2 regions of the Nocardiopsis sp. NPDC101807 genome follow, and region 1 is predicted to be linked to the other one. Evidence: riboswitches for the same ligand, from Rfam matches in the RefSeq annotation. Region 1 holds a riboswitch; the other holds the start of a gene.

Region 1 (8,561 bases):
TGCGCAGCTCCTCCCCGACCCGCTGGTCGCCGCCGGCCCCGTTCCCCTGGCCGACGAACCCGATCCGGCGGCGCACCTCGGCGGGCTCGGTGCGGATGTCGCGCCCGGCGACCGTGGCGGTCCCCGAGGTGGGCTCCAGCAGTGTGGTGAGCATGCGCAGCGTGGTGGACTTACCGGCCCCGTTGGGCCCGAGGATCGCGACGAGTTCGCCCTCCTCGACGTCGATGTCGACGCCGCGCACGGCCTCGACGACGTCCTTGCCGACCCGGAACGTCCGGGCCAGCTCGTGCGTGTGGATCATCCCGCCTCCTTATTCAAACTTGAATGCGGCGACGAGTCTGCCCCATCTCCGGCGGATGTTCAAACTTGAATATCAACATCGACGACTGTCCCTGCTCAGACGCGCGGACGGCACAGGGAGCGGTGACGGGGCAGTGCGAGAGGACGGCTCGGAGGCGGGTTCCGCCGGGCCGGGCACGGAGGGCACGCGGAAGGACGCCCGGGAAGGGCGAGGGGCGTCCAGGTCACGGGAAGCGCGGAAAGCACGGGAAACGCGAGAGGCGCGGGGGCGAAGTCGCGCCGCGGGGCGGCCGTGCCGAAGGGGCCGGGGAGCCGGGACCGGGCGCCCCCCGGGACGGTGACCCGGCCCGGGGGCGGCCCCCCGGGGGCAGGCCCGGCCACCCCGGGTCCCGGTGGCGGGGCACGGCCGGGCACGGTGAGCGGAAGGCACGGAGGCACGACGGCCACGGAACGTCCGGGCACGGTCGGCCACGGGAACGGCGCGCGAGCGGGTCGGCGTACGGGGCCGGGCGGCCGGGGGTCAGACGTCGTCGCGTACCGGCGGCAGCCCGAAGGCGCGGGGGCTGTCGTCGGCCATCGTGTACTTCCCGGCCTCCAGCGAGGCGATCAGCCGACGGGTCCACTCCGCGCCGGCGTCCATGGTGAGCCGCCACAGCGTGAACAGCTCGCGCACGTGCGGCGGCTTGCCCCACTCGGCGTCCGTGGCCCGGACCGCGTCGCCCAGCCCCGGGGACGCCTCCTCCAGGGCGGTGAGCCGCTCCTTGAGCAGCCCGACCGCCTCCGCGCGCGGCAGCGAGGTCATCAGGGTGATCCCGGCGCACAGCAGGCCGTGGTCGTCACCGGTGTGGCGCAGGGCCTCGCCCATCAGCCGGCGGAGTTCGGCCTCCCCCTCGTCGGTGAGCGCGTAGGAGGTGCGGCCCACCTCCTCGTCGCCGGGGGCGGTGAACTCCCGCAGCCTTCCCTCGGAGGTGAGCTTGTTGAGCGCGTGGTAGATGGACCCCCACTTGACGTTGGCCCAGTCCTTGGCGCCCCAGGACATGAGTTCGCGGCCCACCCGGTACCCGTGGGTCCCCCCGTGGATCCGCACCGCGCCCAGCACCAGCAGCCTCGTCGCCGACATCGCCGTCCTCACTCGTCTCCCTGCCCCCAGAATACGAGGCGGGGCGCGCCCGGCCCCTCCCGGTGCTCCCGCCCCGGCGGACGGACCGGGCGCGGGCGCGGGGCACGAACGGCCGACCGCGACCGGCGGGCGCAGGGAGGACCCGGACACGCCGCGAGGGGGCGGCCCCTCCCCCGCGCGTCACGGCGGGACGGGCCGCCCCCTCGCGGGCGGTGGCGGGCGGCGCCGGGACGGCGCCCGGCGGACCGGTCAGCAGCCCCCGGCGACGGCCGGGATGATGGAGACCTTGGCGCCGTCGGCGATCTCGGTCTGGAGGCCCTTCTCGAAGCGCACGTCCTCGTCGCCGACGTACACGTTGACGAAGCGGCGCACCTTGCCGTTGTCGTCGAGGATGCGGGCGCGGATGCCCGGGTAGTTGGCCTCCAGGTCGTCCAGGAGTTCGGCGAGGGTGCTGCCCTTCGCCTCGACCTCGGAGGCGTCGTCGGTGTAGGTGCGCAGGATGGTGGGGACACGGACGCTGGCGCTCATGGCGGTGTTCTTCCTTCTGGTGTGGGTCGGCGGGCCGTCGTACGGCCCCGCCGGGAGGGACTGTGCTCGCGGGGCGGCGGTCAGGCGAGGCCCGCGTCGGCGAACGCGCTCAGGGACGGCTTGATCGTGGCCGTCACGCCGGCGTCCACCGCGTTGAGGGTCTTGAGCCCGTCCCCGGTGTTGAGCACCACGGTCCGCGCCTTCGGGTCGAGCCTGCCCTCGCGCACCAGCTTGCGGAGCACGCCCGTGGTGACGCCGCCCGCCGTCTCGGCGAAGACGCCCTCGGTGCGGGCGAGGAGCTTGATGGCGTCGACGATCTCGTCGTCGCCCACGTGCTCCACGGAGCCGCCGGTGCGCTGGGCGATGTCGAGCACGTACGGGCCGTCCGCCGGGTTGCCGATCGCCAGCGACTTGGCGATGGTGTCGGGCTTGACCGGCTGGATGACGTCGATGCCCTTCTCCCAGGCCTGCGCGACCGGGGAGCAGCCCGTGGCCTGGGCGCCGAAGATCCGGTACGGGCGGTCCTCGACCAGGCCGAGCCCGATCAGCTCCTGGAAGCCCTTGTCGATCTTGGTGAGCTGGGAGCCGGAGGCGATCGGGACGACGATCTGCTCCGGCAGCTGCCAGCCGAGCTGCTCGGCGATCTCGTAGGCCAGCGTCTTGGAGCCCTCGCCGTAGTAGGGGCGCAGGTTGACGTTGACGAACCCCCAGCCCTCGCCGGCCGGGTCTCCGATGAGCTCGGAGCAGAAGCGGTTGACGTCGTCGTAGTTGCCGTCGATGGCGACGACCTTGCCCCCGTAGACGGCGGCCATGACGACCTTGGCCTCCTCCAGCCCCGCGGGGATGAACACGCAGGACTCGAACCCGGCGCGCGCGGCGGCGGCGCCGACCGCGCCGGCCAGGTTGCCCGTGGAGGAGCAGGACAGGGTGGTGAAGCCGAAGGTGCGCGCCGCCTCGACCGCGATGGCGACCACGCGGTCCTTGAAGGAGTGCGTGGGGTTGCCGGAGTCGTCCTTGACGTACAGGGAGTCGATGCCCAGCTCGGCGGCGAGGCGGTCGGCCTTCACCAGCGGGGTCAGGCCGGGGGCCATGTTGGGCAGCTCGGCCACGTTGTCCGGGACCGGGAGGAGGGAGCGGTAGCGCCAGATGCTGTTGGGGCCGCTCTCGATGTCGGCGCGGGTGACGTCCCCGAACTCGTAGGCCACCTCCAGGGGGCCGAAGCAGAACTCGCAGGCGAACTTGGGGGTGAGTTCGTAGCGCCGGCCGCATTCGCGACAGGAGAGCGCGGTTCCGGGGCCGAAGGCGCGGACGGAGGTGGGTTCGGCGGCAGTGATCGCCATAGCGAGGCGTCTCCCCTCATCTTCCCTGGCGGACACCTTGTCCCCAGGCCGGAGTTGGCACCTGCCCCAGCCGCCTCACGGGTTCGTGAGTAGTGCGTGCTGGGATGGTTGCCGGGGCTTCGCAGGGCCGGTCCCTCCACCCCTCTGGATGAGCAATATGAAGTTGTGGGCGGTCCTGTCGGATCCGCACGGTCACTGTAACGGACTCGTCGTCCGGTTTTCCACGGCTGGTGATCCGGGTAACACGAACCCGCTCACATGCTGAGACGCCGCCGGTCGGCGCTCCGGGGGCGCGCGTGCCGTGTTTCGGGGGCGTGACGCCCGGCACCGTCGGGCCCCGAGGGGTTTGGGGCGGCTGTCGACCGGCGAGACATAGGGTGCGATCCGCTTCCGCGCAGGCCGCGTCCGACCGCCCCGTCGGCGGCGACGGCCCATCCGCACCTTCGAGAGGACGACCACGTGGACAAGGACAAGGCCCAGATCCTCATCGCCTCCAACCGGGGGCCGGTGTCCTTCTCCACCGGCGACGACGGTTCGCTGGAACAGCGCCGGGGCGGGGGAGGTCTCGTGTCCGGCATGATCTCCGTCGCCACGGAGATCGACAGCCTCTGGGTGTGCGCCGCCCTGTCCGACACCGACAGGAGGGCGGCCGAGGAGGCGCCCGGGGCCCGGCTGGACCGCGCGCACGACCTCGACGGCATGCGGGTCCACATGCTGGACATCCCCGAGCGGACCTTCCAGGGCGCCTACACCGGGGTCGCCAACTCGACCCTGTGGTTCGTGCAGCACATGCTGTACGACATCCCGAACAAGCCCTCGTTCGGCTCGGAGTTCCGGCGGCAGTGGGACGACTACACCGCCTACAACAACGCGTTCGCCGAGGCCCTGGTCTCCGGCGCCGCGGACGGCGCCCGCGTGGCCGTGCAGGACTACCACCTGGCGCTGGTGCCGCGCATCCTGCGCGCCCGCCGCCCCGACCTGCGCATCGCGCACTTCTCCCACACGCCGTGGGCGCCGCCGGAGTACTTCCGGATGCTGCCCGAGCACGTCGCCCGCGAGCTGCTGGAGGGCATGCTCGGCGCGGACCGGCTCGGTTTCCTGAGCCCCCGCTGGGCGGACGCGTTCCTGCGCTGCTGCGCGGAGATCCTGCGCGCGGAGGTGGACTTCGCGCGGCGCACCGTGGAGTACGGCGGCCGGCTGGTCGGCGTGGGCGTGCACGCGCTCGGCGCGGACGAGGAGGGGCTGCGCGCGAGCGCCGCCGAGCCGGCCGTGGCCGCGCGCGGCGAGACCCTGCGGGAGGCCGTCGGCGACACCCGGCTCATCGTGCGGGTGGACCGCACCGAGCTGTCCAAGAACATCGTGCGCGGGCTGGAGGCGTACCGGGAGCTGCTGACCTCCCACCCGGAGTGGCGCGGCCGGGTGACGCACCTGGCGTTCGCCTACCCGAGCCGCGGGGACGTGCCCGAGTACCGCGAGTACACCGACGCGGTGCTGCGGACCGCCAAGGAGATCAACGAGGAGTTCGCGACCCCCGAGTGGACGCCCCTGGTGCTGGAGGTCAACGACGACTACCCGCGGTCGCTGGCGTCGTTCCGTATGGCCGACGTCCTGCTGGTCAACCCGACCCGGGACGGCATGAACCTGGTGGCCAAGGAGGGGCCGGTGCTGTCGGAGCGCGACGCGGTGCTGGTGCTCTCGCGCGAGGCGGGCGCCGCCGACGAGCTGGGGCGGCACGCCCTGCTGGTCAACCCCTACGACACGCTGGAGACCGCGGAGGCGCTGCACCGCGCCCTGTCGATGCCCGAGGAGGAGCGCCGCAAGCGCCGGGAGGGGCTGGTGGAGGCCGCCGTGGCCCTGCCGCCGCGCCGGTGGTTCCAGGACCAGCTGCGGTCCCTGGACTGACCGGGGGCGGCGGGCGGGCCGACCGCCCCGGGCCGGACGGCGCGGGTCCCGGGGCGCGGATGCCCGACGGGGCCCGCCGGACGCCCGCGCCGGAACCCGTCGTCGGGTCCCCGGGGCAGACCGGAGGGGGCCGGGCCCACCGGAGGGGCCGGCGGGGCGCCCCGCACGGGTGCGCGCCCCGCGTCGCGCGGATCAGTCGACCGGGGACGCCGTCCGCCGCGCCCGCGCCTCGGCGAGGAGCTGCTCCACGACGGCGGTCTTGGCGTCGGAGTAGTCCTGGATGCGGTCCCAGGTGCGCTCGGCCAGCTCGCGCTTGACGGCGGTGTAGCGCTCGCGCGCGTCGGCGTCGGCGACGAGGTGGTCCCGGAAGAGGCGCATCCGCTCCACCTCCTCGCAGCCCTCCCCGAACACGTGCAGGTTGAGGTTGATGTCCGGCCCCTTGAGGACCCGGTGCTCGTACCAGTCGGGCTCCCTGATCACCACGGAGTAGCCGGCGGCCAGCAGGTCGGGCAGGTAGGAGGGCTCGTCGGCGGGGTCCGCGACGACCAGCAGCAGGTCGACGCACGGCTTCGCGGCCATGCCGGGGACCGCGGTCGATCCGACGTGCTCGAAGAGGAGCACGCGGTCGCCGAGGGCCGCGCGGACCTTCTCCGACTCGCGTTTGAACAGGTAGGGCCATTTGGCGTCGTACTGGGAGATGTGGACGCGGCCGTTGACGAGGTTGCGGGAGTCGGGGGATGCGACCGGCGGAGCACCTCGTGAGGGCAACGGCGATGCTTCGAGGGGAGACATTCTCCAAAGCCTTGTCCCCCTGGGAGCCCGCGTCAAGAGCGTCCGAGCGTGCTTACATATGCACGCGCAGACGTCACATCACGGGCTGTGGGCCGGGTGTGACGAGACGCGACGCTTCTCGTCCCCGGAGGGCCGGAAGGGCCTTCCGGCAAGGCTTCGCGGGGGCCGATCGCGGGCCCGGGACCCGGATCCGGCACGGCCCTTCGCGCACCGCCCGGCGGGGGGCGGCGGCGGGCGGAGGACGGCGTCCACCGGTCCGTGCGGGGTCGCGCGGCCCGGGGGCGCACCGCACGGCGGACCGCGCCCGTGCACTCACGGAGGCCGCCTCCCGCCTCCCGGGGGGGGCGCACCGCACAACGGACACCGCACGTGCGCTCACGGAGGCCGCCTCCCGCCACGGGGACGCACCGCACGGCGGGCACCGCCGCCCGCCCCGGGGGCGCGTCACGCGCGAACGGAGCCGCACACAGCGGCGCCCGCCCCCGTGCGGGGGCGGGCGCGGCGGGCGGCGGCCCGGATCAGTTGCCGCGCGTCTTGCGGCGGCGGCCGCCCCTCGGCTTGCGGCGACTCGCGGGACCGGCCTCGGCGGCCCGCTCGGCGGCGATCTGCTCGTCCTCCTCGCGGCGCTCGGCCTCCACCCCGTAGGGGTCGGCCGTGCTGCGGCGGATCCACACGACCAGCAGGACGATCCCGAGGATCACGACGGCGCCGACGGTGACGAACCACGCCCAGACGGGCACGCCCCCGGACCGCTCCCCCTCGTTCACGAGGTCCTCGTCGATGAGGGGGATGTCCTGCGCGGTCCCGGCCGCCTGCGTCTGCGCGCTGGGCAGGTGCAGGGCGGGCAGCCCTCCGGGCCCCTGCTGGGCGCCCTCGACCATGGCCTCGCGGACCTGTTCGGGGCGCAGCTGCGGGAAGTCCGCGCGCAGGAGCGCGGCCGCGCCGGCCGCCATGGCGGCGGCGTACGGGGTACCGGTCACCTGGACCTGTCCCATGTCGGGCCCGGCGGTCTCCAGGTCGGCCCCGGGGGCCGTCAGCCCGACGCCCGCGGCCTCCGGCGAGCCCGGGATGAGCTCGCCGCTCTCGGCGGTGCCGGCGACCGTGAGGACGTTCGCGTCGTCACGGCCCCCGGCCGGGCCCACGACCAGGGCGCCGTTGCGGACCGCGTCCTGGGTGGCGCCGGTCAGGTCCACCGACTCGTCGGTCTCCGGGAGCAGGATGACCTGGGCGCCCTCCTCCGCGGCGAAGCGGATGGCGGCGGGCAGCTCGTTCCCGGTGGGCAGCACCAGGAGCTCGGCGGCGGGCGCCACCCCCAGCACGCCGCCGTCGGCGTCCATGCCGTGGCCGTGCCCCGCGACCAGGGCGGCGGCGCCGCTGCCCGCGTCCTGGTCGCCGCCTTCCCCGAATTGCGTGTCGACCGTGACGTTGTCCACCAGGTCGGGGTGGTCCTCGTAGACGGCGATCCCGGGCAGCGCCACGGTGATGCCCTGGCCCTGGGTCTCCTCCCAGAGCTCCTGGGCCCCGATCGCCTGGAGGCCCCACTGCTCCGGGCTCAGGTCCGGTTGGCCCTCGGCCGCGGCGGGGACCGCCGTCAGGCCGAGGACGGCGACGGCCGCGCAGGCCGCGGCGGTCCCACCAAGAACATGGCGTGTGTGTGTCCTGTCACGACTGTTGCCCCCGAGCACGTCTGGCTCCCTCGAACGATGCGGTCGACGTTCCACCCGGCCCTCCCCGGACCTCCCCAATCCTGTCATGGGCACAGGATTCAGGCGTGGACAAGTGACCTCAGGGGTAGAGAACGTAACTGTATCCCTGCTGCCAGTCCTGCGTTTTCGGGTCCGCATACGGCATGTCGAGTCGCTAGCATGAGTCGCGCCGATCCGGACAAACCAATTTCCCGTCCAGGGGGTGTCCCATGCCGAATATCGGTCCGACCGGAGACGGTCAGTCGGCCCTCGCCGAACGCGAACAGCGCATCCTCGCCTTTGAACGCCAGTGGTGGAAGTTCGAGGGCTCCAAGGAGCAGGCGATCCGTGACGAGTTCGGGTTCTCAGCGACCCGTTACTACCAACTGCTGAACGGGCTGGTGGAGCGTCCCGAGGCCCTGGCGTTCGACCCGATGACGGTCAAGCGCCTGCGCCGGCTGCGCGCCGACCGCCGCCGGCAGCGCAACGCACGCCAGCTGGGCATCCAGCTCTGACCCCCTTCCGCCCTCTCTTTTCGGTCGCGTGAACGCGGTACCCGCCCGGGGCGACGATCTCACCCCGCGGACGGCGTTCTCCACCGGATCCCCCGGGCGTGTCGCGCGGGCCGACCCCGGCGCGCCGCCCCTCCCCTATCGGGGACGCCGACCGCCGCCGGGGACCCCGCCGCAGGGCGGGCGCCCGTCCGCGCGGCCCCGGTCGGGACGGAGCGCACGGGCGGTCCGGCGCTCCACCCGCCATGACCCGCCCGCCCCGCCCTGGTGCGCGGCCCCACCGGAAAGGCCCTCCATGACCCTGCCCCGACCGAGCACGGACGCCGGACGCGCCGCGCTCGACGCCCTCGTCGCCGACCCCGCACGCGCCCTGGCCGCCTTC
Region 2 (8,561 bases), on a different contig from region 1:
TCCCCTCCCTGACCGTGCGCACGTCCGGGCGCGACGAGGTGCTGCCGGAGGTCCCGGACAAGCCGTCCCTGGTGGTGGCCACCCCCGGGGCCGAACCGGTGGTCCGGGACGGCGGGTACGCGGCGGCGGTGCTCCTGGACGGCTGGGCCCTGCTGAACAGGGCCGACCTCCGCGCCTCGGAGGAGACGCTGCGCCGCTGGTTCAACGCCGCCGCGCTGGTGCGGCCGGGCGGCACCGTGGTGGTGTCCGCGGAGGCGTCGCTGCCGGTGGTGCAGGCCCTGGTGCGCTGGGACCCGGGCGGTTTCGCCGGACGGGAGCTGGCCGAGCGCAGGGAGCTGGGTTTCCCCCCCGCCGTGACGATGGCGTCGATCACCGGTGCCGCGGACCACGTGCGCGAACTGCTCGCCCAGGTGGAGCTGCCCGAGGGCGCCGAGGTGCTCGGGCCCGTGCCGGTGGCCTCGGAGCGCGGCCCCGTCGCCGAGGGCGCGCCGCCCACGGAGCGCGCGCTGCTCCGGGTGCCCCGCGAGGGGGTGGGCGCCCTGGCCCGCTCGCTGAAGGCCGCCGCGTCGGCGCGCAGCGCCCGCGGGGACGAGCACCTGGCCCAGGTGCGGGTGGACCCGCTGCAGGTGCTCTGACCCGTCGACGGAACGCCGGAGGGCGGCCCTGCCCGCGGCTCAGCCCCGGGCGGGCCCGGCGCGGTAGAGGTCGCGCAGCAGAGCGACCTCCGCCCCGTGGTGGATGATCTCCCGGTTGACGTGCAGCACGAGGGCGACCATCGGGAAGTCCTCCCACTGCCGCGCCTCGGCGCCCCCCACCTGCGCGGCGAGCCCGTCCTCGTCGAGGCCCTGGATGTTCTCGGACCAGGTCTCGTAGGCGTGGCGCAGACGCTGCTTGGCCTCGGCCGCGTCACCGGGCCAGTTGACGCTCTCCCGGGTGTAGGTGCGGTCGCCGAAGTGCCAGTTGACGCGGGTCTCCAGGACGTCCACGACGAGGTGTCCGAGCCGCCAGGCGAGGGTGGTCACGGGCGGGGGCTCGGGCTCGGGGAACGCGGAGTCCGGCCGGTACCGCCCGTCCTCCCCCTCCCGCACGGTCCAGGCCCCGGGCGCCGGGAGCCAGTGGTACTCGGCGTCGGTCAGCCCCTCCAGCCGCGGCCACAGCGAGTACTCCCAGTAGAACTGGAGCTGTGCCAGGACCTCACCCGTCCAGTTCACCGCCATCGGCGGTCCCCCCTTCCGCTGCCCGGCGCGCGGCCGAGCCCCGCCAGGGTCCCGGTCCCCCTGTCGGAGACGTCCTCGTCCGGATAGGGCCACCATCGCAGGTCGGCCACCCCCGGTTCAACAGGGTGGAAGGGGGCGAAGGCGCGTTCGACCACGGCCCGGGGCGCGGGGGACGCGAGCGCGAGGTAGCCGCCGCCGCGCATGAGGGCGTGGAGGCCCGCGACGCCCCCGGGCGGGTCGTCGGCGGTGAAGGGGCGGGTCATCAGGACGGCGACGGGCTCGTCGAAGTCGACGAGCCCGGAGGCGCCCAGGCGGCGCAGGAGGCCGTCGGGGCCGGAACCGTCCCCGGAGAGCACGGCCGCACCCGCGGTGGGGAGCATGCCCGCCGCCCCGTGCGGGACCAGGTGGACGACGGTGGCCCCGGGGTCGCCGGCGTGCACGCGCTCGGCCGTGCCGGGCACCGGACACCCCCAGTCGACGAACTGGCGGACACCGGCGTCGACGCGCAGGTAGTCGATGACCCTGCCGAGGAAGGCCTGGTGCAGGCGGGTGGCCTCGCCCTGGCGGGAGGCGGGGGGCTCGGCCCCGCGCGGGCCGAGGCTGACCACGCGCGACCGCCGTCCGGGGACCTGCGCGGGTTGCCGCTGCCTGGACACGGCCGCGAGCGGACCTGCCTCGGGTCCTCGGACGTCCGTCACGGTCACACTCCCCCAGCCGGTTCGCTCGCGGGAGGCAGGACGCGCCGAGGAGCGGACCGGTCGGGCCCGTCGGCGTCGCGCCATGCCGTCAGGGCCCGATGCTACAGGTTGGGAAAGTGATCCCCGGCACACACTGGAGTGAAATATGCCCTGTTGTACTGTTTGTTGCCTCGTGCGACGCAAGGTTCCGGAACATCCGTGCCGGAAGCCCTGACGGGCACCGCCGGTGGCCCCGAGCGGGAGGGGCGCGACGGCTCTTCCGGCGCCGCCGTGCCCCTCCACCGCCCGTCCGCCCCCGCCGCTCAACGACGCGTCGGGGAGGCGGTCAACTTCCTGGCGGGCACCGCCACGCACAGCCAGGCCACGGCCGACACGCCCAGGACCGCCACGGGCACCGGCCAGAGCGGACCCGCGGGGAAGGGCCTCCCGAGCAGGGCCGCGCCCACGCAGAGGAGCGGGAACAGCACGGCCAGGAGCCCGGCGGCGTTGGCGCCGAGGGCGATCATCGCTGCCTCCCTGCGCAGCACCGACCGGGTCTGCCCCGGCGTCATCCCGATCGCCCGCAGGGCGTCCGCCTCGCCCCGCCGCTGCAGGGTCTGGGCGGAGAGCCGGTTGGCGACCGCCAGCACCATGTAGCCGACCAGCGCCAGCAGGACGACCAGGTTGAGGACGGCGTCGGCGGCCAGCCCCTGACCGCCCTCCTCCGCGGCGCCCGCCTCCGCGACCTCCACCCCGGGACGGCCCCCGGCCGCCGCCTCCAGCACGCGGCGCGCCTCGTCCTCCTGACCCGGAGCCGCCAGGACCAGGAGCCGCGCGTCGACGTCGCCGGTGACGTGGCCCCGCGCCAGGTCCGCCGACAGGGTGACCGACCCGTATCCCAGGTCCCTGCGGTACACGGCGACCACCTCCGCGTCGACCTGCGCGCCGTCGCCGGTCCGGAACGTGAACGTCTCCCCCGCGCCGGTGCCGAACCGGCGCGCCGCCGAGGCGCTCACCGCGACCGTCTCCCCGGACAGACGGCCCAGGTCCCCCTCGACCACGTCCAGGTCCAGGACCCGCTGCGCCCCCGGGCCGACGACCTGGGCGGCCGCCTCCAGGTACGCCGTCCCGGGCTCCTCCCCGGGCAGGGCGAAGCGGTCGGCGCCCACCACCGCGGTCGGTGTGACCGCGACGGCCTCCTCCACCGCGGGCGACCGGCGGACCTCCTCCGCGAAGTCCGCGGGGACCCCGCCCAGGCCGGGTGCGGTCACCACGAGGTCGGCCCTCTCCCCCGCCGCGCGCTGGGCGTCGCCCGCGGCGGACAGCGAGGTCTGCGCGTAGGTCTGCCCCAGGGTGAAGGCCACCGTCATGGCCAGGGCGCTCGCCGCGCCGGCCACCCGGACGGAGTGCCCGTGCAGGTTCTGCACGGCGAGCCAGGTCAGCGGCGAGACCCGGGAGGGCAGCAGACGGGCGGCCACCCCGCTCACCCGGCGGACCAGGGCCGGTCCTGCCAGGGCCAGGCCGACCGCCGCGACCAGTGACGCCACTGCAGCGCCGGCCGCCGCCTCCGTGGCGTCCAGGACCAGCGCGGGAGCCGAGACGGCCACCGAGACCGCCAGCAGGACGGCCCCCGCCCAGGTGCGGGCACGGCCCGGGGCACGCGGTTCGGCGACGGACTCAGCGAGGGCGTCGACGGGGGCGGCCCTCGCCGTGCGGCGGGTCGCTCCCGCGCAGGCCGCCCACACCGCGAGGAGGGTCAGGGCCGCCGCGGCCGGGCCGGGCACGGGCCCGAGGACGGCGGGCAGGCCCGCGGGCGCCGTCCCCAGCGCGGCGAGGCCCCGGAGCGCGCCCTCCCCCAGCAGGTAGCCCGCGGCGATCCCGAAGGGCAGGGCCAGGGCGGCGGCGAGCAGGTGGGGAACGGCGAAGAGGCGGCGGATCTGGCGCGGGGTGGCGCCGACCGCCCGCAGGAGGGCGAGGTCCCGGCGCTGGGCCGCGACGGACACCGAGAGGGCGCCGGCGACCGTGGAACCGACGACGATCAGGACGGTGCCGCCGAGCGAGGCGGCGATCGCGACCAGCACCGACCGTGCGGACGCCGCCCCCGGCGACTCGGCGTCGCCGCGCCGGTCGCCGCTGAGGGCGACGAGGCCGTGTTCGGCGAACACGGCGCTCGCCTCCACCGCGGAGCGGAGCTCGGCGTCGGTGACGCCCTCCGCGGCGTGCAGGCCGACCAGGTCGACGGTGCCCTCGCGGGGGCCTTCGGAGCGTCCGGCCAGGTCCGCGGCGGTGGAGTCCTCCACGAGGATCAGGGGCGCCGGGGTGTCCAGGACCCCGGTCAGCCGGTACGCGCCCGTCCGGCCTCCCGCCACGAGGCGGACGTCCCCGCCGACCTCCGCGCCCGACGCCTCCGCCGAGGCGCGGTCCAGGACCACCTCGCCGGGGCCGCGCGGCGGCTCGCCGGTCAGGGCGCCCCCTCCCGCCAGGGAGGCCGAGGCCCATCCGTGCCCGGCGGTGCGCGGATCGGCGCCTGCCACGGGCCCGTCCCCGCCCAGGACCGCGGCCTGGAAACCCACGTCGCCGACGGCCAGGCCGACCTCGGGCAGCTCGGCCAGTGCGTCCACCACGGTCCCGGGGACGGTCGCCCGTTCGGGAAGGGCGATGTCGAGGTCCTCGGGCACCTCCACGCTCTGGGGCGCCGTGACGACGACGTCGGCGCCCGCGAGGCGGCCCGCCGGGAGGGCGGAGCGGACACCGGTGTCGGCGACGACCCCGCCGACCGTGATGAGGGCGGACCCGCCGAGGACCGCGACGGCGACGGCTGCCAGGGACGCGGCGCGGCCCCTGGCCAGCTCCAGTGCCAGGGGCACGCGGCCCCGGCGGCCGGGGACGGCGCGCGCGTCGGGCGTCCCGGTCATCGGTCCGCCCCCAGGGAGGCGAGGCGTCCGGCGAGGTCCGCGGCGGCGGGCGCGTGGAGGAGGTCCACGACCCGCCCCGAGGCCATCACGGCGGTGTCGTGGGCGCGGGCCGCGGCGGCGGGGTCGTGGGTGACCATGACGACGGTCTGGCCGAGGTCGTCCACGATCCCCCTGAGCAGGGACAGCGTCCGGTCTGCGGTGGCGCCGTCGAGGGCGCCGGTGGGCTCGTCCGCGAAGACGATGTCGGGCCGGGCGGCGAGTGCGCGCACGATGGCGACCCGCTGCTGCTGGCCGCCGGACAGCTCCGGGGGCCGGTGCCCCAACCGGTCCGCCACACCCACCCTGCGGACGAGCTCGTCGATCCACGCGGTGTCCGGCCGCACCCCGGCCAGGCGCAGGGGGAGGGTGATGTTGTCCTCCGCCGTGAGGGTGGGGACCAGGTTGTAGGACTGGAAGACGAACCCCACGTGGTCGCGGCGGAAGACGGTGAGGTCCGGTTCCCGCAGTCCGCCGATGTCCCTCCCCCCGATCTCGACCGTGCCGGAGGTGACGCGGTCCAGGCCGGAGGCGCAGTTGAGCAGGGTGCTCTTGCCGGAGCCGGAGGGCCCCATGACGGCGAGGAAGGTCCCCCGGGGGACCCTGAGGGTGACCCCGTCCAGGGCGGACACGCGGCCGTCGCCGTCGGTGTAGGAGCGGTGGACCGCCGTGAGGGCGACCGCGGCCCCGGCGGGGCCGCTCACGGCGCCCGGTGCGGGGGGCCGGCTGCCCGGAGCTGTGCTCGTGGGGGTGCGAAACGGTGCGGGCATGGCGGATCCTCGCGGGTCGGCGTCGGGGAAGGACGTGACTCGGCAAGGGCCGTCCACGTCCCTGACGACGCTACGGAGCCCGGCGCCGGCGAACCATGCCGCGCGCTGTCCGATGCGAGCTACAGTCAGCACCACCATCGCGGCCCCGCGTGCCCCGCGCCTGCGGGGCCGGGTACGGGCGCGCCCCGGCGGCCTGTCCGCCGCCGGGGCGCCTCCTGCCGGGCGCCGCTCCCGCGTCAGAACACGTCGCGCGGGTCCGGAACCGGGACCAGGCGGCCGTCGCGGTCGGCGTACTCCCAGACCGGCCCGTGGGCGACCAGGGCGGCGATCGCTCCGACGAGCCGGTCCACGTGCTCCGGGGTCGTCCCGACCCCCAGGCTCGCCCGGACCGCCTGGGAGTGGCCCTCGGGCAGCAGGTGCCGGGTGAGCGGGTGGGCGCAGAAGAGCCCGTCCCGCACCCCGATGCCGTGCTCGGCGGAGAGCGCCGCGGCCAGCAGGTCGGCGGGCAGCCCGTCCACCGTGAACGAGACGATGCCGACCCTCGGGTGCTCGTCGCCCCACAGGGTCAGCTCGGTGACGCCCTCCACGTCGGCGAGTCCGGAGCGCAGCCGCTCCAGCAGGGCGGACTCGCGGATGTGCAGGAGTCCCTGCGCGTCGGGGGTGAGGGCGTCGCAGGCGGCGGCCAGGGCCACGGCGCCGAGCACGTTGGGGCTGCCCGCCTCGTGGCGCGCGGGGAGGTCGTTCCACACCACGTCGTGCTCGGTGACCAGTCGCGTGGCGCCGCCCCCGGACAGGTACGGGACGGCCTCGCGCAGCCAGTCGGCGCGTCCGGCCAGCACCCCGGAGCCGAAGGGCGCGTAGAGCTTGTGCGCGGACAGCGCCACGTAGTCGGCGCCGGTCTCCTCCAGGCTGAACGGCAGGTGCGGCACGTACTGGGCGGCGTCCACGACCACGCGGGCGTCCTCGGCGTGCGCGGCCGCGACCAGCTCCCCGACCGGCCAGATCTCGCCCGTGACGTTGGAGGCGGCGGTCACGCACAGGAGCCTGGGGCCCTCGGGGGACTCCCGCAGCGCGGTGCGGGCCGCCTCGACGGCCGCCTCGGGGGTGGCGGGCAGCGGCAGGCGGACCACTCTCCCGGCCCGCGCGGCGGGGTGCTCCCAGGGCAGGAGGGCGGCGTGGTGCTCGGTCTCGAACACCACGACCGTGCATCCCTCCGGCACGGACCGGGCCAGGAGGTTGAGGGCGTCGGTGGTGCCCCGCACGAACACGACCGCGTCGGCGGGTTCCGAGCGGGCCCCGAGGAAGCGGGCGACGCTGCGGCGGGCACGCTCGTAGGCGTCGGTGCTCACCTGGGAGTGGTGGCCCGCGCCCCGGTGCACGCTCGCGTAGTAGGGCAGCGCGTCGGCCAGGGCGTCCGCGACGGGGGTCAGGCAGGGGGCGCTGGCGGCGTAGTCGAAGTTCGCGTACTCCACGCGCCCGCCGGTGACCAGGGGGACGCCCTCGTCCGAGGCGACGACCGTGCACTCGGCGGTGCCGCCCGAAGGGTGTCCGGACGGGGCGGCGGAACGGAACGAGCGCGCGGTGTGGATGGGGCTGACGACGGTCATGGGGCACCTCTTCTGCGGGTCGTGGGACCCGCGGGGCGCCGTCACGGCTGCACCACAGGGGTCCGCGCTTGTCCGACACGGTCGTGTCGGGACCTGGTCCTCACCCGGGGCACCCCACCGCGGAAGGAGGGTTGCCGACCAGCAAGCCGGGGCTTAGCGCTGGTACTCGTGACCTGCGAGGCAGGCTAGCACACACGTCCCAGGGGGGACCAGGAGTCCCCCCTGTGGCCCGGGCCACGCACCGACGGGCCCGGGGCGCGGAAGACCCGGCGGGCCCATCCGCACGGACGGCGGGGGCCGCGCGCGGGGCACGCGGCCGCGTCGGAGGGCGCGGGGAGGCAGGGGCGGGCGGCGCGGCCCGGGCGGTCCGCCGGACGGGCCGCGCCCCGCTTGACAGCCGCCGAACCGGTCAGGACATACTTGGGGTGCCTGCCCTCACGCCGCGGGCGCCCGGTTTTCCCCGGCCGCCCTCCAGGCGCGAGACTCCAGAGCGTTGGAGTTTTCGCATGCCCGCGAGCGAGAGGTGTGTCCGTTGCACGGCGACGACCGTATCCAGCAGGTCCTCCGCAACCCCAGGGTTGTCCTCATCTCCGGCTACGCCCGGCTTCCCGACTCCGTGGCCAGCCATTCCCAGTACCAGCGGCTCGGCGTCGTCCTCGCCGTGGACACCGCGGACGGCCGCATCGTCGCCGCGGACACCACCCTGCTCACCGACCTGGGCAAGGACTTCTTCCGCGCCCTGGTCGAGGGGGCCTCGGTCACCGAGGACATCGCCGAGCTGGTCAGCCGGGTGCAGACGCGGTACGCCGGCCAGTCCGGCGCCGCTCTGACCACCGCCCTGCGCCGCTGCCTGGAGTCCTACCACCAGCTGCGGGAGGGCGACCAGCTGCCCGGCGGCGCCGACGCCGAGGAGTGACGCACCCGTGACAGACACCCGATCCGGCGCGGGCCCCGCGCCCGACTCCGCCGGCCCGGCCGCCCCTCTGCCCCTGGCGGGGGTGCGCGTGGCCGACCTCTCCCGCGTCCTGGCGGGCCCGTACGCCACCATGCTCCTCGCCGACATGGGCGCGGAGGTGGTCAAGGTCGAACAGCCCGGTCGCGGCGACGACACCCGGGCGTGGGGCCCGCCCTGGGCGGGTCCCGCCGACGGGGGCGGAGGCCCCGGAGAGGCCGCCTACTTCCTGTCGGTGAACCGCAACAAGCGCAGCCTGGCCGTGGACCTGAAGGACCCCGAGGGCCTGGCCGCCGTCCAGGACCTGTGCGCGTCCTCCGACGTGGTCGTCCAGAACTTCCGCCCCGGCGTGATCGACCGGCTCGGGCTCGGCTACGAGGCGGTGAG

What was found. Region 1 has a riboswitch for S-adenosylmethionine ahead of thrC (threonine synthase). Riboswitches for the same ligand answer to the same signal wherever they lie in the genome.
Region 2: it holds a riboswitch for S-adenosylmethionine, as region 1 does, so the genes downstream of both, ACIRPH_RS03355 (aminotransferase class V-fold PLP-dependent enzyme) here and thrC (threonine synthase) in region 1, are expected to answer to the same signal.

What each region holds. Positions count from the first base shown of each region.
Region 1 is NZ_JBIWMK010000005.1:482,971-491,531, reverse strand. Features, by position in the region: gene ACIRPH_RS18410 (ATP-binding cassette domain-containing protein) at 1-301, opposite strand, end outside; gene ACIRPH_RS18405 (PadR family transcriptional regulator) at 821-1,420, opposite strand; gene ACIRPH_RS18400 (ubiquitin-like small modifier protein 1) at 1,670-1,948, opposite strand; gene thrC (threonine synthase) at 2,029-3,288, opposite strand; SAM riboswitch class I at 3,302-3,443, opposite strand; gene ACIRPH_RS18390 (trehalose-6-phosphate synthase) at 3,748-5,190, shown strand; gene ACIRPH_RS18385 (GrpB family protein) at 5,383-5,982, opposite strand; gene ACIRPH_RS18380 (S8 family serine peptidase) at 6,501-7,667, opposite strand; gene ACIRPH_RS18375 (DUF3263 domain-containing protein) at 7,898-8,182, shown strand; gene otsB (trehalose-phosphatase) at 8,475-8,561, shown strand, end outside.
Region 2 is NZ_JBIWMK010000001.1:762,662-771,222, forward strand. Features, by position in the region: gene ACIRPH_RS03330 (primosomal protein N') at 1-635, shown strand, start outside; gene ACIRPH_RS03335 (DinB family protein) at 675-1,217, opposite strand; gene ACIRPH_RS03340 (SAM-dependent methyltransferase) at 1,208-1,915, opposite strand; gene ACIRPH_RS03345 (FtsX-like permease family protein) at 2,218-4,809, opposite strand; gene ACIRPH_RS03350 (ABC transporter ATP-binding protein) at 4,806-5,615, opposite strand; gene ACIRPH_RS03355 (aminotransferase class V-fold PLP-dependent enzyme) at 5,852-7,222, opposite strand; SAM riboswitch class IV at 7,282-7,396, opposite strand; gene ACIRPH_RS03360 (DUF3870 domain-containing protein) at 7,755-8,138, shown strand; gene ACIRPH_RS03365 (CaiB/BaiF CoA transferase family protein) at 8,146-8,561, shown strand, end outside.